Regions from separate parts of the Oerskovia sp. Root22 genome, predicted to be linked through region 4. Evidence: predicted binding sites of a transcription regulator. Region 4 holds the regulator's gene; each other region holds the start of a gene.
The links. The regulator Rex, encoded in region 4, represses fermentation and respiration genes when NADH is low (regulators of the CRP and FNR family bind a similar motif). The targets are predictions, from matches to a motif close to CTTGTGAANNNNTTCACAAG.
Positions count from the first base shown of each region.

Region 1: adhE (bifunctional acetaldehyde-CoA/alcohol dehydrogenase) is a predicted target of Rex. The motif match lies at 2,212-2,231, and genes of this name have one in related genera.
Region 2: mqo (malate dehydrogenase (quinone)) is a predicted target of Rex. The motif match lies at 2,757-2,776, and genes of this name have one in related genera.
Region 3: pflB (formate C-acetyltransferase) is a predicted target of Rex. The motif match lies at 3,081-3,100, and genes of this name have one in related genera.

Region 1 covers NZ_LMIL01000010.1:45,087-51,073, reverse strand. Annotated here, with positions in the region: gene ASE15_RS13995 (prolyl oligopeptidase family protein) at 1-2,098, opposite strand, end outside; gene adhE (bifunctional acetaldehyde-CoA/alcohol dehydrogenase) at 2,288-4,981, shown strand; gene ligA (NAD-dependent DNA ligase LigA) at 5,368-5,987, shown strand, end outside.
Region 2 covers NZ_LMIL01000009.1:152,079-158,065, reverse strand. Annotated here, with positions in the region: gene nirB (nitrite reductase large subunit NirB) at 1-2,541, opposite strand, end outside; gene mqo (malate dehydrogenase (quinone)) at 2,783-4,297, shown strand; gene ASE15_RS11190 (acyl-CoA thioesterase/bile acid-CoA:amino acid N-acyltransferase family protein) at 4,402-5,637, opposite strand; gene ASE15_RS11185 (hypothetical protein) at 5,708-5,908, opposite strand.
Region 3 covers NZ_LMIL01000009.1:474,666-480,652, reverse strand. Annotated here, with positions in the region: gene pflA (pyruvate formate-lyase-activating protein) at 1-522, opposite strand, end outside; gene pflB (formate C-acetyltransferase) at 543-2,825, opposite strand; gene ASE15_RS12585 (glutamate--cysteine ligase) at 3,371-4,504, shown strand; gene dxs (1-deoxy-D-xylulose-5-phosphate synthase) at 4,619-5,987, opposite strand, start outside.
Region 4 covers NZ_LMIL01000008.1:340,798-346,784, forward strand. Annotated here, with positions in the region: gene ASE15_RS10175 (TrkH family potassium uptake protein) at 1-97, opposite strand, end outside; gene ASE15_RS10180 (acetoin utilization protein AcuC) at 371-1,567, shown strand; gene ASE15_RS20360 (30S ribosomal protein bS22) at 1,789-1,887, shown strand; gene ASE15_RS10185 (HAD family phosphatase) at 2,027-2,836, opposite strand; gene ASE15_RS10190 (glutaredoxin family protein) at 2,942-3,310, shown strand; gene ASE15_RS10195 (redox-sensing transcriptional repressor Rex) at 3,406-4,110, shown strand; gene ASE15_RS10200 (YceI family protein) at 4,269-4,820, opposite strand; gene ASE15_RS10205 (MarR family winged helix-turn-helix transcriptional regulator) at 5,036-5,542, shown strand; gene ASE15_RS10210 (histidine phosphatase family protein) at 5,634-5,987, shown strand, end outside.

The sequences.
Region 1 (5,987 bases), on a different contig from region 4:
CGTAGTACGTCACGTCCTTGCCGGCCGCGAGCATCTTCGCGGCGAGCTTGCGCGCGTGCCCGGGGTGCACGCGGTCGTCCTTGGTCGACGTCGTGAAGAGCACGGGCGGGTACTCGCGCTCGGCGTCGAACAGGTGGTACGGCGAGAACGTCCTGATGAACTCCCACTGCGCGGGGTCGTCGGGGTCGCCGTACTCGGCGGCCCAGGACGCGCCCGCGAGCAGGCGCGTGTAACGGAGCATGTCGAGCAGCGGGACGCCCACGATCACGGCGCCGAAGAGCTCGGGGTACTGCGTGAGCATGTTGCCCGCCAGGAGCCCGCCGTTGCTGCGTCCTTCCATGCCCAGGTGCTCGGGGGTCGTGATCCCGCGGGCGACGAGGTCGCGCGCGACGGCCGCGAAGTCCTCGTACGCCTTGTGGCGCTTGGCCTTGAGGGCCGCCTGGTGCCAGGCCGGTCCGTACTCGCCGCCGCCGCGGATGTTCGCGACGACGTAGACGCCGCCGTCCGCGAGCCATGCGCGGCCCAGCGTCCCGGAGTAGCCCGGGGTCAGGGAGACCTCGAAGCCGCCGTACCCGTAGAGCAGCGTGGGGGCCGCGCCCGGGCGTGCGCCGGTCGCGGCGGTCGCCCCGTCAGCGGCCTCGGGGGCGCCGCTCGAGCCTGCACCGGCCCCGGGCCGGACGAGGTCCTCGCGCCCGACGACGAAGTACGGGACGCGCGTGCCGTCGTCGGACACCGCGAAGTGCTGGTCGATGACCAGGCCCTGCGCGTCGAAGAACGCCGGGCTCGACTTGAGGACCTCGGGGGCGGTGCCCGCGCCCACGCTCAGGAGCGAGAGCGTCGAGGGCGTGAGGTAGTCGGTCGTGACGAGCCAGACGTCGTCGCTCTCCTCGGAGTCGACCGCGCCCACGACGACCGTGCCGATGGTCGGCAGGCCCGGTAGCTCGCTGCGGGTCCAGAGGACGTCCGGGCCCTCGGCGAGAGGCGGCGGGGTCAGCACGTGCAGGCGGTTCTTGACGTCCTCGAGGACGTTGACCACGAGGTGGTGCGCGGTCCACGTGGCGCCTGCGAGCGAGGTGGAGGGCGTGGGCTCGAACAGGACCGTGAAGCCGCGGGCCCCTGCGAGGAAGTCCTCGAAGCGCGTCGCGAGCAGCGAGCCGGCCAGGTAGGTGGCGCCGTCGACCGTCCAGTCGTCGCGGAGCTCGACGAGCATCCACTCGCGCTTGACGCCGACCTCGGCCGAGCGCGGGACGTCGATCTTGACGAGCTTCTCGTCGGGGGTGCCCGCGTCCTGGACGAGGTACGTCTCGCTGTCGTAGAAGGCGATCGAGCGGCCCACGAAGTCGCGCTCGAAGCCGGGGGAGTGCGTGCGCCAGCCCATGATGTACATGTCCTCGGGTTCACCCTCGTACACGACGGTCGCCTCGGTCACGGGCGTGCCGCGGTGCCAGCGCTTGACGACGCGGGGGTACCCCGACGGGGTCATGGAGCCGGGACCGAAGTCGGTGTAGACGTAGACCGTGTCCGCGTCGATCCAGCCGAGCCCGCCCTTGGACTCCTCGCGCAGGAACCCGCCGTCCTCAGGCGCGACGAAGGTCTTGGTCACGAGGTCGAACTCGCGCGTGACGTCGGCGTCGGAGCCGCCGGGGGACAGGTCGATCAGGGCGTGGCGCCACTCCTGGCCGGGCTCGGGGCGCAGCACGCTCGCGCCGTGCCAGACCCAGCTCTGGTCCTCGGCCTCACCCAGCGCGTCGAGGTCGAGCACGAGCTCCCACGCGGGGTGGTCGGTGCGGTAGGAGTCGAGCGTCGTGCGGCGCCAGACGCCGCGCTCGTGCTGGGCGTCGCGCCAGAAGTTGTAGTAGTGCTCGCCGATCCGGGACACGTCGGGGATCTTGTCGTCGGAGTCGAGGACCTCGCGGATCGCCTGCTCGGTCGCGGCGAACTCGTTCGTGGCCTCGATGGTCGCGGCGGTCTCGGCGTTGCGTCCCTGGACCCAGGTCATGGCCTCGCGGCCCTCGACCTCCTCGAGCCACAGGTACGGGTCGTGCGGCGTGGTCGGCGGTGCGGTGGGCGTGTCGGTCACGGCGTTCTCAGCACTCATGCCAACACCCTAGGTGACCGGTCCGACGGGTCGTCCCGGCAGGGACGACCCGACAGGGGGCGGTGACTGTGGCCCGTGCCACATCCATCGAGGCCTCTTGCATCTATCCGTACCTTGTGAAAGTATTCACAAGCAAGGGAAAGACACCACGCAGACCCGGCCGCTCGGGTCACTGGAGGAGCTACCAACGTGAGCAGCACGAGCAAGGCCCTCGCCGGAGTCACCGAGATCGACGCCCTCGTCGACCGGGGCCTCAAGGCGCTCAAGCAGTACGACGCCTTCACCCAGGAGGACATCGACCGCATCGTGAAGAAGGCGTCCGTCGCGGCCCTCCACGAGCACGGCCGCCTCGCGCAGCTCGCGGTCGAGGAGACCGGGCGCGGAGTCTTCGAGGACAAGGCCACCAAGAACATCTTCGCGTGCGAGCACGTGCCGAACTCGATGGCCAATCTCAAGACGGTCGGCGTGATCGGCCGCGACGACCTCACGGGCATCGTCGAGATCGCCGAGCCGGTCGGCGTGGTCGCGGGCATCACCCCGGTGACGAACCCGACCTCGACCGCGATCTTCAAGGCCCTCATCGCGCTCAAGACGCGCAACCCCATCATCTTCGCGTTCCACCCCAGCGCCCAGAAGTGCTCGGTCGCCGCAGCCCGCATCGTGCGGGACGCCGCGGTCGCCGAGGGCGCCCCCGTGGACTGCATCCAGTGGGTCGAGCAGCCCTCGCTCGAGGCCACCTCGGCGCTCATGAACCACGACGGCGTCTCGCTCATCCTCGCCACGGGCGGCAACGCGATGGTCCGCGCCGCCTACTCGGCGGGCAAGCCCGCCCTGGGCGTCGGCGCGGGCAACGTCCCGGCCTACATCGAGAAGAGCGCCAAGCTCGGCCGCGCGGTCAACGACGTGGTCCTGTCCAAGGGCTTCGACAACGGCATGGTGTGCGCCTCGGAGCAGGCCGTCATCCTCGACACCGAGATCTACGACGAGGCCCTGGCCGAGTTCGCCCACATGCACGCCTACCTCGCGACCCCCGAGGAGAAGGCCAAGCTCGAGCGCTTCATCTTCGGCGTCGAGGCCGGCGGCGCGAACTGCGCGGGAGCCAAGCTCAACGCCTCGATCGTGGGCAAGAGCCCCCAGTGGATCGCCGAGCAGGCGGGCTTCACCGTCCCGGACGGCACCTCGATCATCCTGGCCGAGTGCGCCGAGGTCGGTCCCGCCGAGCCCCTGACGCGCGAGAAGCTCAGCCCCGTCCTCGCGGTGCTGCGCGCCCAGTCGACCGACCACGGCATCTCGCTCGCCGAGCAGATGGTCGAGTTCGACGGCCTGGGTCACTCGGGTGCGATCCACACCGAGGACAAGGACATCGCGGAGGAGTTCGGCCAGCGCGTCAAGGCCGTGCGCATCCTGTGGAACCAGCCGTCGGCCCTCGGCGGCATCGGCGACATCTACAACGCGCTGATCCCGTCGCTGACCCTCGGGTGCGGCTCGTACGGGCACAACTCGGTGTCGAACAACGTGTCGGCGGTCAACCTCATCAACGTCAAGCGGATCGGACGCCGGAACAACAACATGCAGTGGTTCAAGATCCCGCCGAAGACCTACTTCGAGCCGAACTCGATCCAGTACCTGGCCCAGATGCCCGACGTCGAGCGCGTCACCATCGTCACGGACAAGGTCATGAGCCAGATCGGCATCGTGGACAAGGTCCTCGACGTCCTGGGGCGCCGTCCCAACAAGGTCTCGATCCAGATCATGGACCAGGTCGAGCCCGAGCCGAGCGTCGAGACGGTCGAGAAGGGCGCGGAGATGATGCGCGACTTCAAGCCCGACACGATCGTCGCGATCGGCGGCGGGTCGCCCATGGACGCGGCCAAGGTCATGTGGCTCAAGTACGAGCACCCGGAGATGGCGTTCTCGGACCTGCGCGAGAAGTTCTTCGACGTCCGCAAGCGCGCGTTCAAGTTCCCCACGCTCGGTGACCTGGCCAAGCTGGTCTGCATCCCGACCTCGTCGGGCACGGGCTCGGAGGTCACGCCGTTCGCGGTCATCACGGACCACGCGACCGGGTACAAGTACCCCCTCGCCGACTACGCGCTGACCCCGTCGGTCGCGATCATCGACCCGGTCCTGACCGCGACCATGCCGGCCAAGCTCGCGGCCGACTCGGGCTTCGACGCCCTGACGCACGCGACCGAGGCCTACGTGTCGGTCTACGCGAACGACTTCACGGACGGCCTGGCGCTGCACGCGATCAAGCTGGTCTTCGAGCACATCGAGGCCTCGGTCACGCAGGGGGCGGCAGCCCCCGAGGCCCGCGAGAAGATGCACAACGCGGCCACGATCGCGGGCATGGCGTTCGGCAGCGCGTTCCTCGGGATCGTCCACGCGATGGCCCACACGGTCGGCTCGTCGTTCGGCCTGGTCCACGGCCGCACGAACGCGATCTTCCTGCCGCACGCGATCCGCTACAACGGGCAGATCCCGACCAAGGTCACGGGCTGGCCCAAGGCCGAGAAGTACATCGCGCACGAGCGCTACCAGCAGATCGCCAAGCACCTGGGGCTGCCGGCCTCGACGCCCGAGCAGGCCGTCGAGTCGTACGCCCGGGCCGTGGAGGAGCTGCGGGCCAAGGTCGGGATCGAGCACTCGTTCAAGGAGCAGGGTGTCTCGGAGCGCGAGTTCATCGGGGGGCTGGACGCCCTGGCGATGCGGGCCTACGAGGACCAGTGCGCCCCGGCCAACCCTCGCCTGCCGATGCTCGAGGACATGAAGGACATCATGGTCGCGGCCTACTACGGCACGAGCCGCGAAGAGGTCCGTGCCGAGCGCAAGGCCACCGAGGAGGCGCTCGCGCTCGCCGCGGCCGCCGAGACCTCGGAGTGATCTGGGCACCGGCGTCCGGGGAGCAGCCCGGACGCCGGTAGCCCGACGTCGACCCGAGCGGTACGGGTCACGGTCGGGTGGCGCGTCCTGCCGGGTGGCGCCACCCACCCGGGACCGAGGCTTCCCCCCTTGGCCTCTGTCCCGCACGCAGCGCCCCGCGTCCTCCAGCGCGGGGCGCTGCTCTGTTCGGTGGGCCCGACGGCGCCGGGCGCCCTCCGCGGCTCCCGCGCCCGGGAGGGGGCCGGGGGAGTGACCGCCCGACGCCGCAGCGACCCCCTGCGGCGCACGCGCCTCGCGTGGTGGGCAGGGACCGTGTGGTGAGCGACGTCGTCGGGCAGGACGCGCAGGCCCGAGCGGGTGTGGGCGGTCCACGCGATGATGGGCACGTGAACGACGCCACCCCGCCGCGCCCCGCGACCCTTGCCGACGCCGCCCCGGAGGTCCCCGGCGACCTCGCCACGGCTTCCCAGCCCCACGCTTCTCCTGCGCTCGGCGCCCGGGAGGAGGCCGACGCCCAGCGCCGCTGGGCCGAGCTCGTGGCCCAGGTCGAGGCCGACCAGCGGGCCTACTACGAGGCCGACGCGCCTGTGTCGTCGGACGCCGAGTACGACGCGCGCATGCGCGAGCTCGAGGCGCTCGAGGCGGCCCACCCCGCGCTCCAGACCCCCGAGTCGCCCACGCAGCGGGTCGGCGGACGGGCCGCGACGGGCTTCGCGACCGTCGAGCACCTCGAGCGCATGCTCTCGCTCGACAACGCGTTCTCCGAGGAGGACCTCGCCGCGTGGGCCGCCCGCGTGCACCGCGACCTGGGCGTCTCGCCAGAGGCCTCCGTGGAGTACCTGTGCGAGGTCAAGATCGACGGCCTCGCGATCGCGCTGCTGTACGAGCGGGGGCGCCTGGTGCGGGCCGCGACGCGAGGCGACGGGCGCACGGGCGAGGACGTCACGGCCAACGTCCGGACCATCACGACCATCCCGCAGCAGCTCGCGGGCGACCCGGCCACGCA
Region 2 (5,987 bases), on a different contig from region 4:
CGGGTTGTTGTCCGAGGGCTCGCCCGGGCGGGCCGGGCGCACCTGCCCGCGCACGCCCACGTAGGCGAGGTCGGGGTCGTGCTGGTCGGGGGCGTTGACGAACGACACGAACCGCGACAGGCGGTCCGGGTCGTCGAGGGTCTGGGCCCACTCGTCGACGTACGACTCGACGTGCTGCGCGATCTCGGCCTCGAGGTCGGCAGCGATGCCGAGCGAGTCCTCGACCAGGACCTTGCGCAGCTCGACGATCCCGCCCGGGAAGTCCGCGACCCAGGGAGCCGTGCGCTGCAACCGGTCCGCGGTCCGCACGTAGTACGCGAGGAACCGGTCGATCACGGCCACGAGCCGTTCGTCGTCGAGGTCCTCCGCGAGGAGCTCGGCATGCCGCGGGGTGAAGCCGCCGTTGCCGCCCACGTACACGTTCCAGCCCTTCTCGGTCGCGATCACCCCCACGTCCTTGCCGCGGGCCTCGGCGCACTCGCGTGCACACCCCGAGACGCCGACCTTGAACTTGTGCGGCGAGCGCAGCCCGCGGTACCGCAGCTCGAGGCGGACGGCCATGCCCACCGAGTCCTGGACCCCGAACCGGCACCACGAGGAACCGACGCACGACTTCACTGCTCGCAGCGACTTGCCGTAGGCCTGGCCCGACTCCATGCCGGCGTCGACCAGGCGGCGCCAGATCTCGGGGAGCTGGTCGATCCGCGCCCCGAACAGCCCGATGCGCTGGGCTCCCGTGACGCGCGTGTAGAGCCCGAAGTCCTTCGCGACCTGCCCGATCACGATGAGGTTCTCGGGCGTGATCTCCCCAGCCGGGACACGCGGTACCACCGAGTAGGTGCCGTCCTTCTGCAGGTTGGCGAGCGCCCGGTCGTTGGTGTCCTGGAGCGCGGCCTGCTCCCCGTCGAGGATGTACCCGCCCCACAGCGACGCGAGGATCGAGGCCACGACGGGCTTGCAGACCACGCAGCCGCGACCCGTGCCGTGCGCCGCGACGATCTGGGTGAAGGTTCGCAGCCCGTCCTGGCGCACGAGGGCGAACAGCTCGGCGCGCGACATCGAGAAGTGCTCGCACATGGCCTTCGACACCATCACGCCGCTCGCCTCGAGCGCGGTGTTGACGATCTTGGTGAGCACAGGAACGCACGACCCGCACACCGTCCCGGCCTTGGTGCAGGTCTTGACCTCGCCCACGCTCGTGCAGCCGTGCTCGGTCACGGCCCCCCGGACCGTCCCGGCCGTGACGTTCGCGCACGAGCAGACCACGACGTCGTCGGGCAGGTCGCCCCCGAGCGCTGGCGCCCCGCCCTCCGGGGCGAGGAACGCCGACGGGTCCGCGCCCAGCGAGCGCCCCAGCATGGGGCGCAATGACGCGTACAGCGCCGCGTCCCCCACGAAGACCCCGCCGAGCAGCGTGCGCGCGTCGTCCGAGACGACGAGCTTGCGATACGTGCGGGCGACGGGGTCCGCGAACGTGACCTCGAGCGCTCCGGGCGTCAGACCGAACACGTCGCCGAAGCTCGCGGCCTCGATGTCCACGCCCTTGAGCTTGGTCCCCTCGGGGGCCGGGGAGTACGTCGCGCTGCCGCCCAGCAGTCGGTCCACCACGACGTCGGCCATGGCGTTGCCGGGCGCGACCAGGCCCACGCACTGGTCCTCGAACGACGCGCACTCGCCCGCGGCCCACACGGTCGGGTCCGAGGTGTGGCACGCCGCACCCACGACGACGCCGCCGCGCTCGCCGATCGCCAGGCCCGCCTCGCGCGCCACGCGGTCACGCGGGCGGATGCCCGTCGAGAAGATCACGACGTCGGCCGGGATGCGCGACCCGTCGGAGAGGTCCATGGTCCCCACGGCACCGTCGCCCGCGGCCGTGAGCCCCGTCGCGCCCGTCGACGTCCGCACGTCGATACCGCGGTCCGTCACGAGCACGCGCAGCGCCTCGCCGCCCGCGTCGTCGAGCTGGACGCTCATGAGCCGGTCGGCGAACTCCACGACCGTCGCGGACGTGCCGAGCCCCTGGAGCGCGGCTGCGGCCTCGAGCCCCAGCACGCCTCCCCCGACCACGACGCCGTGCAGCGTGCGCCCCAGCCGCTCGGTGCGCAGCTCGACGTACTCGCGCAGCGCCTGGACGTCGGCCATGGTCCGGTAGCTGAAGACCCCCGGCAGGTCCGTGCCCTCGGTCCGCGGCGTCCACGCCCACGAGCCGGTCGCCAGGACCAGGTGGTCGTACGCGAGGACCCGGCCCGACCGCGTGGTGACGGTCTGCGCCTCGCGGTCCACGGCCGCGACCGCGTCGCCCGTGATCAGCTCGGTGCGCGGGTCCTCCCAGACGGCAGGGTCCATCGTGAGGTCGTCGGCCGAGCGGCCGCCGAAGAACTCGGACAGGTGGACGCGGTCGTAGGGGGCACGGTCCTCGTCGCCGACGACGGACACCCGCCACTCCCCCTCGGGCGAGCGTGCGATCATCTGGCTCACGAATCGGTGGGCGACCATGCCGGCGCCGACCACCACGACGCGACCGGGGGTGGGAGTGCTCATCTGGGGGGCCTCACAGGACGTTGGGGTGTGACGTGGAGCGACGTGACGAGTCGAGGCCGACCGGGGCGGGATCGGTCTCGCGCACCATCCTCGTCCATAGATACGAGGGATCCTGGTCAAAACTGCTGATCAGCGCGTCGTGAGGACCTTCGAGGGGCTGTCGAGGGACCTTGGTCCCGAGAAAGTGTGACCCACGACCGTGACGGACCGCACACCATGTGCACTCCTTCACAAGCGTAAAATCGAGCGCGTGGCGACTAAGAAGACAACGGGTCAGAACACCATCGACGTAGCCCTCATCGGCGGCGGCATCATGAGTGCGACCCTCGGCGCCCTCCTGAAGCTCCTCGAGCCCTCGTGGACCATCAAGGTCTTCGAGCGCCTCGACGCGGTAGCCCAGGAGTCCTCCAACCCGTGGAACAACGCTGGCACCGGCCACGCCGCGCTCTGCGAGCTGAACTACACCCCCGAGAAGGCCGACGGCACCGTCGAGATCTCCAAGGCGGTCGCGATCAACGAGCAGTTCGAGGTGTCGCGCGAGTTCTGGCACCACCTGCTCACCGGCGGCCACCTGCCCGAGCCCGCGAGCTTCATCAGCCACACCCCGCACATGACGTTCGTGCGCGGCGCGGCCAACGTGGACTACCTCAAGCGCCGCTTCACCGCGCTGAGCGCCCACCCGCTGTTCAGCGAGATGGAGTTCACCGACGACCCCGCGGTCATCGCACAGTGGGCACCTCTCCTGGTCCTCGACCGGGACAGCGACGAGGCCGTCGCGGCGACCCGCGCGACGAGCGGCACCGACGTCGACTTCGGCGCCCTGACCTCCCAGCTCTTCGCCTACCTCACGGCCAACGGCGTCGAGCTGAACCTCCAGCACGAGGTCAACCGGCTCAAGAAGCGCAAGGACGGCACCTGGGACGTCACCGTCAAGGACGTGTCCTGGAACGCCAAGGCCGCCCCGCGCACCGTCAACGCGCGCTTCGTGTTCGTCGGTGCGGGCGGTGGCGCGCTGCCGCTCCTGCAGAAGGCGGGCATCAAGGAGGCCAAGGGCTACGGCGGCTTCCCCATCAGCGGTGAGTTCCTGCGGACGGACGACCCGGAGCTCGTCGCGCAGCACCAGGCCAAGGTCTACGGCAAGGCCGACGTCGGCTCGCCGCCCATGTCCGTCCCGCACCTCGACACCCGCGTGGTCGACGGCAAGACGTACCTGATGTTCGGCCCGTACGCCGGGTTCAGCCCCAAGTACCTCAAGAAGGGCTCGCTGCTGGACCTGTTCACCTCGCTGCGGACCCACAACATCGGGTCGATGCTCGGTGCGGGCCTCAAGAACATCGACCTCACCCAGTACCTGGTGGGCCAGCTCCTCGCGAGCCCCGAGTCCAAGTTCACGGCGCTCCAGGGCTTCATGCCCACCGCGCACCCCAAGGACTGGGAGAAGATCACCGCGGGCCAGCGCGTCCAGGTCATCAAGAAGGACCCGAAGAAGGGCGGCGTGCTCGAGTTCGGCACCGAGGTCATCGCGGCCGCAGACGGCTCGATCGCCGGCCTCCTGGGCGCCTCGCCGGGCGCCTCGACCGCGGTCCCCGCGATGATCGACCTGCTCGAGCGCTGCTTCCCGCAGCAGTTCGCCGCCTGGCGTCCCGAGCTCGCGACCATGATCCCGAGCCTCGGCCAGGCCCAGTGGGAGGCGACCGAGCTCGACTCGCTCTCCGCTGCCGCCGGCCCCTCGGAGGAGGCGGTCGGCGCCCGCTGACCCCGCACCGCTGAACGCACCGACGCCCCGGTCTCCGCACGGAGACCGGGGCGTCGTGCTGTGCCGGGCGACGTCGGATCTGGACGCTCACGCCCAGGTCAGGACTACTGCTTCGCCTCCGCGAGCACCTCGTCGACCGCGTCCCAGAAGTCGACGCGGGCCTGGTGCGTGGCGGCCGGAGTCGCCCCGGTCTCGTCGAGGCCGAGCGGCAGGTAGGGCGCGACCGCGAGGAAGTGCCCGGCTTCCTTCTGCTCGACCGTCGTGACCAGCTCCTGGTCGTCGAAGCGCGGCCTCACGTCCCGCAGGCGGCCGCATGCGTCCCACTGCGGGTCGGCCGTCCCGCAGGCCAGCACGACCGGGCCCTCGATCGCCTCGACCGGCACCTGGGTCTCGGGCGGTGTGCCGACCACGCTGCTCGGCGCGCACGGCAGTCCCGTCCCGTCGAGCGTCCAGGCCGACACCCTCCAGTTCGGGTAGCCGCAGTACAGGCTGCCCGCACCGGTCGGTGCGAACGCGCCATGGATCTCGTCGGGGTGGTTGGCCGCCAACCACAGGGCCATCTCCCCACCTCGCGAGACGCCGAACGTGAAGACCCGGTCGGTGTCGACCCCTGGCTGCTCACGCAACCAGGCGAGCCCGGTGAGGAAGGTCTCGACCGGCACCTCCGCGAGCTCGGTCGGCTGCCCAGGGCTCTTGAAGTAGCTGATCGCCAGCGCCGGGTACCCGAGCCCTGCGAGCCAGGTGGCGTCGGCTCGGGCGTTCCCGAGCCCGCCCTCCGACCCGCTGAACACGAGCACGGCCGGCGACGCTTCGTCAGCCGAGAGCCCGGCCGGCACAGCGTATGCGGCCACCATGGCGTCGTCGGTCACGTCGCGGACCTCGACGTCCGCCCCGTAACCCGTCCGCTCGACGACCGTCTCGGCGAGGGGCTCGCCGTCGGCGCTCAACGACAGGGTCACCGAGTGGTCCGCGCGCCCTGCCTCGATAGCGAGGCTGCTGCCCGTCATGGACCAGAACGGCCCCATCGCGTCGACCGTCGTCCACGACCCCGCGGTCGGGGCGGTCGTCGTGAGGTCGACCCGACCGTCCTCGTCGGCCACGAACGTCGCTCGCGACGACATCGCCGCCCCGTCGAGCTCCGTCGTCGCGACCAGGCGCACCTCGCGTCCCGCACCGAGCCCGGTCAGCGTGATCGCGAGCGGGTCGAACGCGCCGTCCTGAGCGACGACCTCGATCGCCGGGTCCGGTTCCGGAGGCGCCGAGCACGCAGCGAGAGCCAGCAGCGAAGCGGTCAGCAGGAGGGCAACGGCAGGGACATGGTCACGTCGTCGGGAGGCCATGGGCAAATGTTCCCGCACCTCACCAATTCGCCACAACCTGCCACGCCGGGCGACCGCCACGACCCGGGTCTCACCCCCGAAGACCCCGCGCACCGACCAGGTCGACCTGCCGACGCGGGTCCCCCCGCCCGGCCGGCGGCAGGGTCCATCCGTCGTTCGTCCCGGCGGGGAACCGGCCTCCTGCCGGCGGGCGCCGCAGCGCCATCACCACGAGCGGCGCCACGAGCGCCGCGATCACGACCAGTCTCATCACGAGCTCCAGGATGTCCATGCCTCCACCCTGGTCCGGCCGCGCGGCGTGCACGAGTGGCAGGAGGGACAGGTATCGACAAGATCCTGCCAGCGGCGTA
Region 3 (5,987 bases), on a different contig from region 4:
CTTGGCGCCCGCCAGGATGCGCGCGGCGAACGCGGGCTGCATGAGCACCTCGCCGCCCGAGAGCGTCAGACCGCCCTTGGTGGCACGGAAGACCGGCAGGTACCGCTTGACGCGCGCCAGCAGCTCGTCGGCCGTGACCGGCTCGCCGTCCTTCATCTGCAGCGTGTCGGGGTTGTGGCAGTACAGGCACCGCAGCGGGCACCCGTTGAGGAAGACCGTCAGGCGCGTGCCCGGCCCGTCCACCGCGGTCACGAGCTCCCACGAGTGGACCGAGCCCAGCTCGCCCGAGCGCATCATCGCGAGCTTGTCGTGCCGGTCGAGGTCCTCGGCCGTCGAGAGGCCGGAGACCCCGGCCCCTGTCCGGCGGCGGGGGGCCTCCGGCGCGTCCAGGTCACTGTCGTGGCCCAGGGCGTCACCGGAGGTCCGCCACGGCAGCGGAGCCGAGGCGACCCCGTCGACCCCGTAGCGGGCGGCGGCACGCGCGGGCACCTGGCCGGCTGCGGGCGTCGAGAGAGTCGTCATGATGTTCCGCCGATCTGCGCTCAGAGAGCGCCGTGGAAGGTCCGCGAGAGGACGTCGAGCTGCTGCTCGCGGGTGAGCCGCACGAAGTTCACGGCGTACCCGGAGACACGGATCGTGAGCTGAGGGTAGTTCTCGGGGTGCTCCATGGCGTCCTCGAGAGTCTCCTTCACCAGCACGTTGACGTTCATGTGGTAGCCGTCGCCACCGACCGACGCGTCGAGCAGACCCGCGAGGTTCGCGACCTGCTCCTCCCGGGTGCGGCCCAGGCCGCTCGGGACGACCGTGTTGGTCAGCGAGATGCCGTCCTGCGCCTCGTTGTACGGCAGCTTCGCGACGGACAGGGCCGAGGCGAGCATGCCGTGCGTGTCGCGGCCGTTCATCGGGTTGGCGCCCGGGGAGAACGGCTCGCCCGCACGACGACCGTCGGGCGTGTTGCCCGTGGCCTTGCCGTACACGACGTTCGACGTGATGGTCAGGACGGACTGGGTCGGCAGCGCGTCGCGGTACATCTTGTGCGAGCGGATCTTCGCCATGAACGACTCGACGAGCTCGACCGCGATCGCGTCGACGCGGTCGTCGTCGTTGCCGTACGCCGGGTACTCGCCCTCGGTCTCGTAGTCCACGACGATGCCTCGCTCGTCGAACACGGGCGTGACCTTGGCGTACTTGATGGCCGACAGGGAGTCCGCCGCGACCGCGAGACCGGCGATGCCGCAGGCCATGGTCCGCAGGACCTCCTTGTCGTGGAGGGCCATCTCGAGCCGCTCGTACGCGTACTTGTCGTGCGACCAGTGGATGCAGTTGAGCGCCTCGACGTAGGTCTCGGCCAGCCAGTCCATGGTCTTGTCGAAGCGGGCGCGGACGTCGTCGTAGTCGAGGGGCTGACCCTCGGGCACGGGAGCCACGACCGGCGAGACCTGCTTGCCCGTGACCTCGTCCTTGCCACCGTTGATGGCGTAGAGGAGGGTCTTGGCCAGGTTCACGCGGGCACCGAAGAACTGCATCTGCTTGCCGACCGCCATGGGCGAGACGCAGCACGCGATCGCGGCGTCGTCACCCCAGGCCGGACGGATCTGCTCGTCCGACTCGTACTGGACGGCCGAGGTGTCGATCGAGACCTTGGCGCAGAAGTCCTTGAACCCCTGCGGCAGGCGCGGGCTCCAGAACACGGTCATGTTGGGCTCGGGAGCCGGGCCCAGGTTGTACAGCGTCTGCAGGAAGCGGAACGAGTTCTTGGTGACGAGCGGCCGACCGTCGTCGCCCATGCCGCCGATGGTCTCGGTGACCCACGTCGGGTCGCCCGAGAACAGGGAGTCGTACTCGGGGGTGCGCAGGAAGCGCACGATCCGCAGCTTGATGACGAAGTCGTCGATGATCTCCTGCGCCTGCTCCTCGGTGATGACACCGTTCGCCAGGTCGCGCTCGAGGTACACGTCGAGGAAGGTCGAGGTGCGGCCCAGCGACATCGCGGCGCCGTTCTGCTCCTTGACCGCGGCGAGGTAGCCGAAGTAGAGCCACTGCACGGCCTCGCGGGCGTTGGTCGCCGGGCCCGAGATGTCGTAGCCGTACGAGGCGGCCATCTGCTTGAGCTCGCCGAGGGCGCGGATCTGCTCCGCGTGCTCCTCGCGCTCGCGCACGACCTTCTCGCTGAACGGCTGGGTGTCGAGGTCCAGCTTGTCGAGCTTCTTGGCGGCGACGAGCTGGTCGACGCCGTAGAGCGCGACGCGGCGGTAGTCACCGATGATGCGGCCACGGCCGTAGGCGTCGGGCAGGCCCGTGATGATGTGCGAGCTGCGTGCGGCGCGGACGTTGGGCGGGTAGACGTCGAAGACGCCCTGGTTGTGGGTCTTGCGGTACTCGCTGAAGACCTTCTTGAGCTCCTGGTCGACCGGGTAGCCGTAGGTCTCCAGGGCGCCCTCGACCATGCGCCATCCGCCGTTCGGCATGATCGCGCGCTTGAGCGGGGCGTCGGTCTGGAGGCCGACGATGACCTCGGCGTCCTTGTCGATGTACCCGGGCGCGTGGGCCGTGATGCCCGCGGGCGTGTGGGGGTCGACGTCGTAGATGCCCTTCTCGCGCTCGGCGGGGAACATCTCGGAGAGCTTGGCCCAGATGCCTGTGGTGCGCTCCGTGGGTCCGGCGAGGAAGGAGTCGTCACCCTCGTACGGGGTGTAGTTGCGCTGGATGAAGTCGCGCACGTCGACCGTGTCCTGCCAGGGACCCGCGGTGAAGCCGGCCCAAGCGGGGACGGTCGCGTCGTCCTGGCCGCCAGTGGTGCTGCGAGCCTCGGAAATGCTGGTCATATCACTCTCCTCGACGTCCACGCCGCGCAGCCTGCGCGGCGGGGGTAAAGACCTTGGTCGACGCGGGAAATCCGTGCCGTCCTGCCGTTCTCCTTCGCCCTTTCAGGCTACGACCCCGAGAGGGTCCGGGGGTGGTCAAGACGCTGTCACCTGGCTCACAGGGTGAACCGTCGGATGTTGAGCCACGCTCGGCAGAACCGCGAGATTGCAACCTTTCTGGCTACTGGAACACCTCCGCAGGGCCGAGCATTCCCGCTTGTGACAGTCTTCACATGACCCTTCCTTGGGCGTTCGACGAGTGACTACTCGGGACCAAAGTCCCTTGCGGAATGCGTCCGGGTTGCTTTTTTCTCCCGCCTTGCCAGGAGCATCCACGATACCCAGCGAACAACGGCCCGGCATTTCCGCACCGACCATTCTCGGCGTCGGCGCCCGCAACCTCCCCCGCCCCGGACCGCCGCCCTCTCGCCCGGGGCGCGCGCCGCCGTCGGGCCCCCTGCGTGCGAGCGGCCCCCGCCACGTGTGAGACTTCCTCGATGCGAACCATGGGAGTGGAGGAGGAGTTCCTCCTCGTCGGACCGGACGGCGTCCCGAGCGCCGTCGCGGCCGAGGTCATCGAAGCAGCCGGCACGAGCCGGCCCACCGAGGCCGGGCTCGGGGCGTCGGGCGGCTCGCGCCCGGACCAGGCCGGCAACGCCCCCGGGGGCGACCTCGAGCTCGAGCTCATGGAGGAGCAGCTCGAGACCGGCACGCACCCCTGCGCGGACCTGTCCGAGCTGGCCCAGGAGATCCGCGACGGGCGCATCCGGGCCAACAAGGCCGCCGAGCAGCGCGACGCGCGCATCGTCGCGCTCGGCACCTCACCCGTGCCCGTGTCCCCGACGACCGTCGGGAAGCTCCGCTACCTCGAGGCGCGCGCCGCGTTCGGCCTCACGGCCCGCGAGCAGCTCACGGGCGGCTGCCACGTCCACGTCGCGGTCTCCTCGGACACCGAGGGGGTCGCGGTCCTCGACCGGATCGGCCCCTGGCTCGCCCCGCTCCTCGCGCTGAGCGCCAACTCGCCCTACTGGCAGGGCGAGGACAGCGGGTACGCAAGCTTCCGCTCCCAGGTGTGGTCACGGTGGCCGACGGCGGGCCCCGCGCCCTCGTTCGGCACGCCCGAGGCGTACCGCGCCACGGTCGACGCACTGGTCGGCACCGGGACCATCCTCGACACCGCGATGATCTACTTCGACGCCCGGCTCTCGGCGTCCTACCCGACCGTCGAGATCCGCGTCGCGGACGTGTGCCTCGACGCCGACACCGCGACCCTGCTCGCGGCCCTGGCCCGCGGGCTGGTGGAGACCGCCGCTCGCGAGGCCGCGGCGGGCGCGGCCGCGCCCATGCTCCATCCCGAGCTCCTGCGCACGGCGTCGTGGCGTGCAGGCCGGTCGGGGATCTCCGGCGACCTGGTCTCGCCGCTCACCTGGAAGCCCGCGACCGCGCACGACGTCGTGGGGCAGCTCGTCGCGCACGTGCGCGAGGCGCTCGTCGACGCGGGCGACCTCGACGCCGTGACCGAGCTCCTCGGGCGGCTGTGGTCGACGGGCGGGGGCGCCGCACGGCAGCGCGCATGGTTCGCCACGTCGGGTGACCCGCGCACCGTGATCGAGCGTGCCGCGGAGGCGACGCTCGCCTGAGTCCCTGCGCGGCCGGGCTCGGCCCGGCTCCGCCCGGGGTCGAGCCGACCCAGGGCGCAGGACGGGGCACGGACCGCGCGGTCCGTGCCCCGTCCTGCGTCTCGACCCGCTGCGTCAGAGCAGCGCGAGCGCCGTGAGCGCGTCCCGCGTGACGTCCTGCGCCGTCAGGCGGTGCGTCGTCCTCACCTGGTCGATCGTCATGTGGTCCAGGAAGACCGTGGGCAGGCCCAGCGGGACCACGGGGACCGTGATCCCGGCCTCGACCGCGCGCTGGCCCAGGAGCGAGCCCACGCCGCCGTCGGCGATGCCGTCCTCGATCGTGACCACCAGGTCGTGCTCGCCCGCGAGCTTGACGAGCGCCGACGGCAGCGGCAGGACCCAGGTCGGGGACGCGACCGTGACCTCGACGCCGTGGGCCGCGAGCGCCTCGCCCGCGGCCATCGCGGTACCGGTCATGGAACCGACGCCCACGAGCAGGACCTTGCGGGGCGCGCCGGCCGCAGCCTTGGTCTTCTTGGCGGGCACCGCGTCGTGGCGGGCGACCACGTCCACGCCGTCGAGCGTCTCGATCGCGGGGATCGGCGCGACGACCGCGCCCTTGGGGTAGCGCACGACCGAGGGCGCGTCGTCGATGTCGACCGCGTGCCGCAGGGCCTCGCGCAGCGTGGCCTCGTCGCGCGGGGCCGCCAGGTGCAGGCCCGGGACGATGCGCAGCATGGCCATGTCCCACATGCCGTTGTGGCTCGCGCCGTCCTCGCCCGTGATCCCCGCACGGTCGAGCACGAACGTCACGCCCGCCTTGTGCAGCGCCACGTCCATGAGGACCTGGTCGAACGCACGGTTGAGGAACGTCGCGTAGACCGCGACGACCGGGTGCAGGCCCGCGAAGGCCATGCCCGCGGCCGACGTCGCGGCGTGCTGCTCGGCGATGCCCACGTCGAACGTGCGCTCGGGGAACGCCTCGGCGAAGGGTGCGAGGCCCACGGGGTGCAGCATGGCTGCGGTGATCGCGACGACGTCGGTACGGCGTCGGCCGATCTTCACGATCTCGTCGGCGAACACCGAGGTCCAGCCGAAGCGCGAGGGCGCGACGGGCAGCCCGGTCTCCGGGTGGATCTGGCCCACCGCGTGGAAGCGGTCGGCGACGTCCTGCTCGGCCGGGGTGTACCCGCGACCCTTCTCGGTGATGACGTGCACGATCACGGGCGCCCCGTACGAGCGGGCCCGCACGAACGCGTGCTCGAGCGCCTCGATGTCGTGGCCGTCGACGGGGCCGACGTACTTGATGCCCAGGTCCTCGAACATGCCCTGGGGTGCGACGACGTCCTTGAGGCCCTTCTTGAGCCCGTGCAGCCACTCGTACGCGAACCGGCCGGGGGCGCCCGAGCGCGAGAGCGTGCGCTTGCCCCAGTCGAGGAAGTTCTCGTAGCCGCGCGTGGTGCGCAGCGTCGACAGGTGGTGCGCCATGCCGCCGATGGTCGGC
Region 4 (5,987 bases):
CGAAGACCGTGACCGCGAGGCGGGCCGGGGAGTGGCGGGCGAGGCGGTCGACCAGCTCTCGTCCTGCGAAGAAGCGCCCGGAAACCCCCTGGGGCATCGGTCCTCCGTCTCGCTGTCCGTGCGTCCTCGTCCGGGTGGACGGGTGGCGGGGGAGGCCCTTGAGGGGCCGTCCGGTCGCCGTGCGTGCCGATGTGTCGCCCAACTCTGCCACAGGACGGCCCCTGCCCACCGGCTGAACCGCGTGGCGCCGTCGGGCCGTGCGGGCGCTACCGTGTTTCCTGCCTGCCGCCGACACCGTCGCGTGCCGCGGTACGGGCCGTGCGACGGAGCACCCGCCGTCCGGACGAGGACCACCGACCGAGGAGCGCACGTGACCGGAACCGACACCGTGCCGTTCGTCGCGCAGGTCGTGTGGAGCCCGGACCTGCTGGGGTACGACTTCGGGCACGGGCACCCCATGTCTCCGACGCGTCTGGACCTGACCATGCGCCTGGTGCGCGCGCTGGGTCTGCTCGACGCCCCGGGGGTCGAGGTCGTCGGGACGTCGCCGGCCACCGACGAGGTGCTCGACCTGGTGCACGACCCGGCATACGTCGCCGCGGTGCACGCGGCCTCGGAGCAAGGGGTGGAGAACGCAGCGCTGGGGCTGGGCACCGAGGACGACCCGGTCTTCGCCGGGATGCACGAGGCCGCGGCACGCATCCTGTCCGGCTCGTACGAGGCCGCGGGCGCGGTCTGGTCGGGGCACGCGCTGCACGCCGTGAACATCGCGGGCGGCATGCACCACGCCCAGCGCGGGGCAGCGTCCGGATTCTGCATCTACAACGACGCCGCGGCGGCGGTCCGTCGCCTCCTCGACGACGGCGCCGAGCGCGTCGCGTACGTCGACCTCGACGCGCACCACGGCGACGGCGTCGAGTCGATCTTCTGGGACGACCCGCGCGTCCTGACGGTCTCGGTCCACCAGAGCGGCGCGACGCTGTTCCCCGGCACGGGCCACGCGACGGACACGGGCGGCGCCACGGCGTCGGGCACCGCGGTCAACCTCGGCCTGCCGCGCCGGACCGACGGCTCGCGCTGGCTGCGGGCCGTCGACGCGGTCGTCCCGCCCGTCCTGCGCGCGTTCCGGCCGCAGGTGATCGTGTCCCAGCACGGCTGCGACGCGCACGGTCACGACCCGTTGAGCGACCTCGACGTGAGCATCGACGCCCAGCGCACGGCCGTGCGCTGGATCCACGAGCTGACGCACGAGCTCGCCGAGGGGCGCTGGGTCGCCCTGGGCGGCGGGGGCTACTCGGTCACGTCGGTCGTCCCGTTCGCGTGGTCCAACGTCGTCGCGGAGGTCGTCCACGCGCCCGTGGCGCCGTCCACGCCCGTGCCGGTCGCGTGGCGCGACCACATCACCGCGGTAGCCCACCGCGAGACCGCCGCGCTCATGGGGGACGGCGAGGTCGCGTTCACGTCGTGGGGGCGGGGCTACGACCCCGAGGACGAGGTCGACCGCGCGGTCGTCGCGACGCGCAAGGCCGTGTTTCCCCTGCTGGGACTGGACGCGCACTTCGACTGAGGCGGTTCGGGGAGCCCCGGAACCGGGCGGCGGGCGAGCGCCCGCCAGGGTGTTCCGCCCCCCGCCCGACGACGTCACCCTCGCTCGATTTCTGGCGACAGCCTGGGAGCAGGTAGGCTAAGGGACGGACTTTTTCTCGTGTTGGTCGGTTCCCGATCAGCCGTGGACCACCATGATCGGGGCGATCCCGATCGCACACCGATCCAGCATTGTGAGGACCCATGGGCTCCGTCATCAAGAAGCGCCGCAAGCGTATGGCCAAGAAGAAGCACCGCAAGCTGCTTCGCAAGACGCGCCACCAGCGTCGTAACAAGAAGTAGCAGCGCGGCGCGTTCACGCGCCGGTTGCCGCAGGAGCCCGGAACCCCTCAGGGGTGCCGGGCTCTTCGCATGCCCGGGATCGTCGCGGGCGCCGGCTGGTCGGTGAGTCCGGCTCGTCGGCGGCCCGGGGAGCGGCGGGTCAGAGGCCGGTGCGGCCCTTCAGCGAGCGCCGGATCGAGCGCATGACGAGCCCGAGGACCCAGGCCGCCCCCGCCCAGCTCGCGGTCTTGAGCCCCCGGTTCGCGACGCGTCGGCGCCGGCCGCGGAACTCGCGGATGGGCCACCCGACGTCCTTGGCGTGGCGGCGCAGCCGCGTGTCCGGGTTGATCGCGCACGGGTGGCCCACGGCCTGCATCATGGTGACGTCGTTGAGCGAGTCGCCGTAGGCGTAGGAGGCCGAGAGGTCGATCCCGTGGCGCTCGGCGAGCTCGCGCACGCCCGCGGCCTTGGCCCGGCCGTGCATCATGTCGCCGACGAGGCGGCCCGTGTAGAGACCGTCCTCGTGCTCGGCGACCGTGCCGAGCGCCCCGGTGGCCCCGAGCCGCCGGGCGATGAGCTGGCCGATCTCGAGGGGGGTCGCGGACACGAGCCACACCTGGTGACCGGCCGCGATGTGCTCGTCGAGGAGCTTCTGGGTCCCGGGGAAGATCCGCAGGGAGAGGACCTGGTCGTAGACCTCCTCGCCGATCGCGACGACCTCGGCGACCGAGCGGCCGGCGATGAGGTCGAGGGCCCGGGAGCGGACCTGGTCGATCTGGCGCTTGTTCTCCCCGAGCAGGAGGTACCGGGCCTGGTGGAACGCGAACGTCACGAGGTCCGGGGTGGAGAAGAAGCCGCGCTGGTACAGCGCCCGGGCCAGGTGGAACGAGCTGGCGCCCCGGATGATGGTGTTGTCGACGTCGAAGAAGGCCGCCGTCGGATGGGTGGACCCAGGTGCAGACGTCGGCATGCCGTCCACTCTATCGGCGCCCACCGACCCCCGCCGACGACCCGCGCGCCTCAGGACGCCGGGCACCCGGACGGACCTTCTGTCCGGGATGCGTAGGCTGGGGGAGTGAGCACCGCAGAACCTGCCGCCGGACACGCCGCAGGACGAGCCGCAGGACCCGAGGCAGGGTCCGAGGCGCTCGGCCCGGCCGCCCCTCCCCGAGCCGCGCCTCCCCTGCCCCCGCGCGTCGTGCTCTACGGGCGCGACGGGTGCCACCTGTGCGACACGGCTCGCGAGATCGTCGAGGCGGTGTGCGCCGAGCAGCGGGTCACGTGGACCGAGGTCGACGTGGACGACGACCCGACCGGTGCGCTCGCGTCCGAGTACGGGGACTACGTCCCGGTCGTGACCGTGGACGGGGTCCAGCAAGGGTTCTGGCAGGTCGACGGCGCACGGCTCGCCAAGGCGCTCGCCCGGCGGCGCGTCAGCGGCTGACGTTCCGCGTTCGGGGCCAGAGCCTGAGATGATCCGAGAAAGCAGCACAGCGAGGTCGTCAACGACGACGACATGACGAGGTATGGGTGGTACGAGTGGCAGAGACCCTGGGGGACACCGGCATTCCTGGCGCGACGGTGACACGTCTGCCCGCCTATCTGCGGGCGTTGCGCGACCTGGAGGGGCGCGGGGTGGAGACCACCTCGTCGACCGAGCTCGCCGAGCTGGCCGGGGTCGGTTCCGCACAGCTCCGCAAGGACCTGTCGTTCCTCGGGTCGTACGGGACGCGCGGCGTGGGGTACGTGGTCGACTCGCTCGCGACCTACATCACGTCGGCGCTGGGCGTGACCGACGAGCACCGGATCGCGATCATCGGTATCGGTAGCCTGGGCCACGCGCTCGCGAACTACTCGGGCTACGGGACCCGCGGCTTCGAGGTCGCGGCCCTGCTCGACGCGTCACCGTCGGTCGTGGGCACCGAGGCGGCGGGCCTCGTGGTCGAGCACGTCGACGCGCTCGAGGAGGTCATCGCCCGCGAGAACGTCACGATCGTCGTCCTGGCCACGCCCGCGCACGTCGCGCAGGACGTCGCCGAGCGGGTCGTCGAGGCCGGGGTCCGCGAGATCCTCAACTTCGCGCCGCGCGCCCTCCAGCTGCCCGACGACGTGATCGTGCGCTCGGTCGACGTGGGCAGCGAGCTGCAGATCCTGGCCTTCCATGCGCAGGCACGAGCACTCGCGAACCGTCCCCCGGGCGAGGCCGGTGCGGACGAGGACGACGACGAGGGCGCCGGAGCCTAGGGCACCCGCACCGGGCCCGACCGCGGTGGCGCGTCCCGCCGTCGGGCCCCGTGCGCACCTCGCCCGGACAGCACAGGAGCCGGCGACCCGTCACGGGTCGCCGGCTCCTGGCGTACCGGGCCGCGTCAGGACGCGGGGGCCGGTCGGGGGCGAGAGGCTCAGGCCTGCTTGATCGCCGAGAGGTCGAGCGCGATCTTGATCTTGTCGCCGACGAGCACGCCACCGGCCTCGAGGGCCACGTTCCAGGTCAGGCCGAACTCCTTGCGGGAGATCTCGGTCTCGGCCTCGAACCCGGCGCGCGAGTTGCCGTAGGCGTCGACGGCGGTGCCCGTGAACTCGGTCTCGAGCTTGACCGGCTTGGTCACGCCGTTGATGGTCAGGTCGCCCGCGATGACGAAGTCGTCGTCGTCGGCCTCGACGGCGGTCGAGACGAAGTTCCAGGTCGGGTTCTTCTCGGCGTCCCAGAAGTCGGCCGACTGGAGGTGGCCGTCGCGGCCCGCGTCACCCGTGTTGACCGACTTGGCGTCGATCGCGGCGACCACGTTGGAGGACTCGACGTCGTCACCGATGGTGATGTTGCCGTCGGCGATCGCGAGCGAGCCGCGGACCTTGGAGATGCCTGCGTGGCGGACCGTGAAGGTCGCCTGCGAGTGCGAGGGGTCGATCGCGTAGGTGCCTGCGGTCAGTCCGGAGGGAAGGTTCGTGGCCATGGGTGTCTCCTGAGAGGTCGAGTTGCGTTGCGTCAGGCGCGCCGTCGACGTGCCATTAGTTGAAGATTCAACTTCATACGAACGCATCAACGCAAGCCCACCGCCCTCTATTCCCCGAGGAGGGCACGAGTTCTCCCTGGACCGGCCACCACCCCCGACGATGGGAGAATGGGGCCGTTGTTCACACGGAGGGGGCGTGACGGATGAAGGAAGAGATGACGGCTCAGCAGGACCAGCACGCCACCGCGGTGCACGACACCTCCTGGCTCGACGACGACCAGCAGCGCTACTGGCGCTCGTTCCTCGACGGCTCGGCGCGGTTCGTCGAAGCCCTCAGCAGGGAGCACGAGGACCTCTCGAGCCTGACCCTCGGTGAGTACGAGCTCCTGGTCCGCCTGTCCGAGGCGGCCGACCACACCCTGCGCATGTCCGCGCTGGCCGACGGCCTGGCCCGCTCCCGCAGCCGCGTGACCCACACGGTCCACCGCATGGAGCAGCGCGGGCTCGTGCGTCGCGCCGCGAGCGTGGGCGACGGACGGGGTGTGAACTGCGTCATGACGGAGGCGGGGTACGCCGAGCTCGTCGCGTCGGCCCCGGGCCACGTGACCGCGGTCCGTCGCTACCTGGTCGACGTCCTGACCCCGGCGCAGCTGCGCAACCTCGGCGAGGCCATGGAAGCCGTCGCCGAGGCGTGCCGGGTCGCGGAGCCGCGCGAGCAGTAGGTATGGCCGGGCGCGCCGGGCGGCGAGGTGTGGCCCGGAGCACCCCGGGCACGTGCACCGCGCGCGCCAGATCTTTGGGAGACTGGTCGGCATGGTTGCAACCACGGTCCACCTCATGCGTCACGGTGAAGTCTTCAACCCGGACGGCATCCTCTACGGGCGAATCCCCGGGTACCACCTCTCCGAGCTCGGGCACACCATGGCGCGTCGCGTCGCGGGGCACCTGTCGGGCAAGCCCGCGGAAGGCGCACCCGCACTGCCCGACGACGGCGCGCACGAGCCCTTCGACGTCGCCCTGGTCATCGCGTCCCCGCTCCAGCGCGCGCAGGAGACCGCGACGCCCGTCGCCGAGGCCTTCGGCCTGCCGCTCGGGACCGACGAGCGGCTCATCGAGGCGGGCAACCACTTCGAGGGGATGAAGTTCGGCGTGGGCGACGGCTCGCTG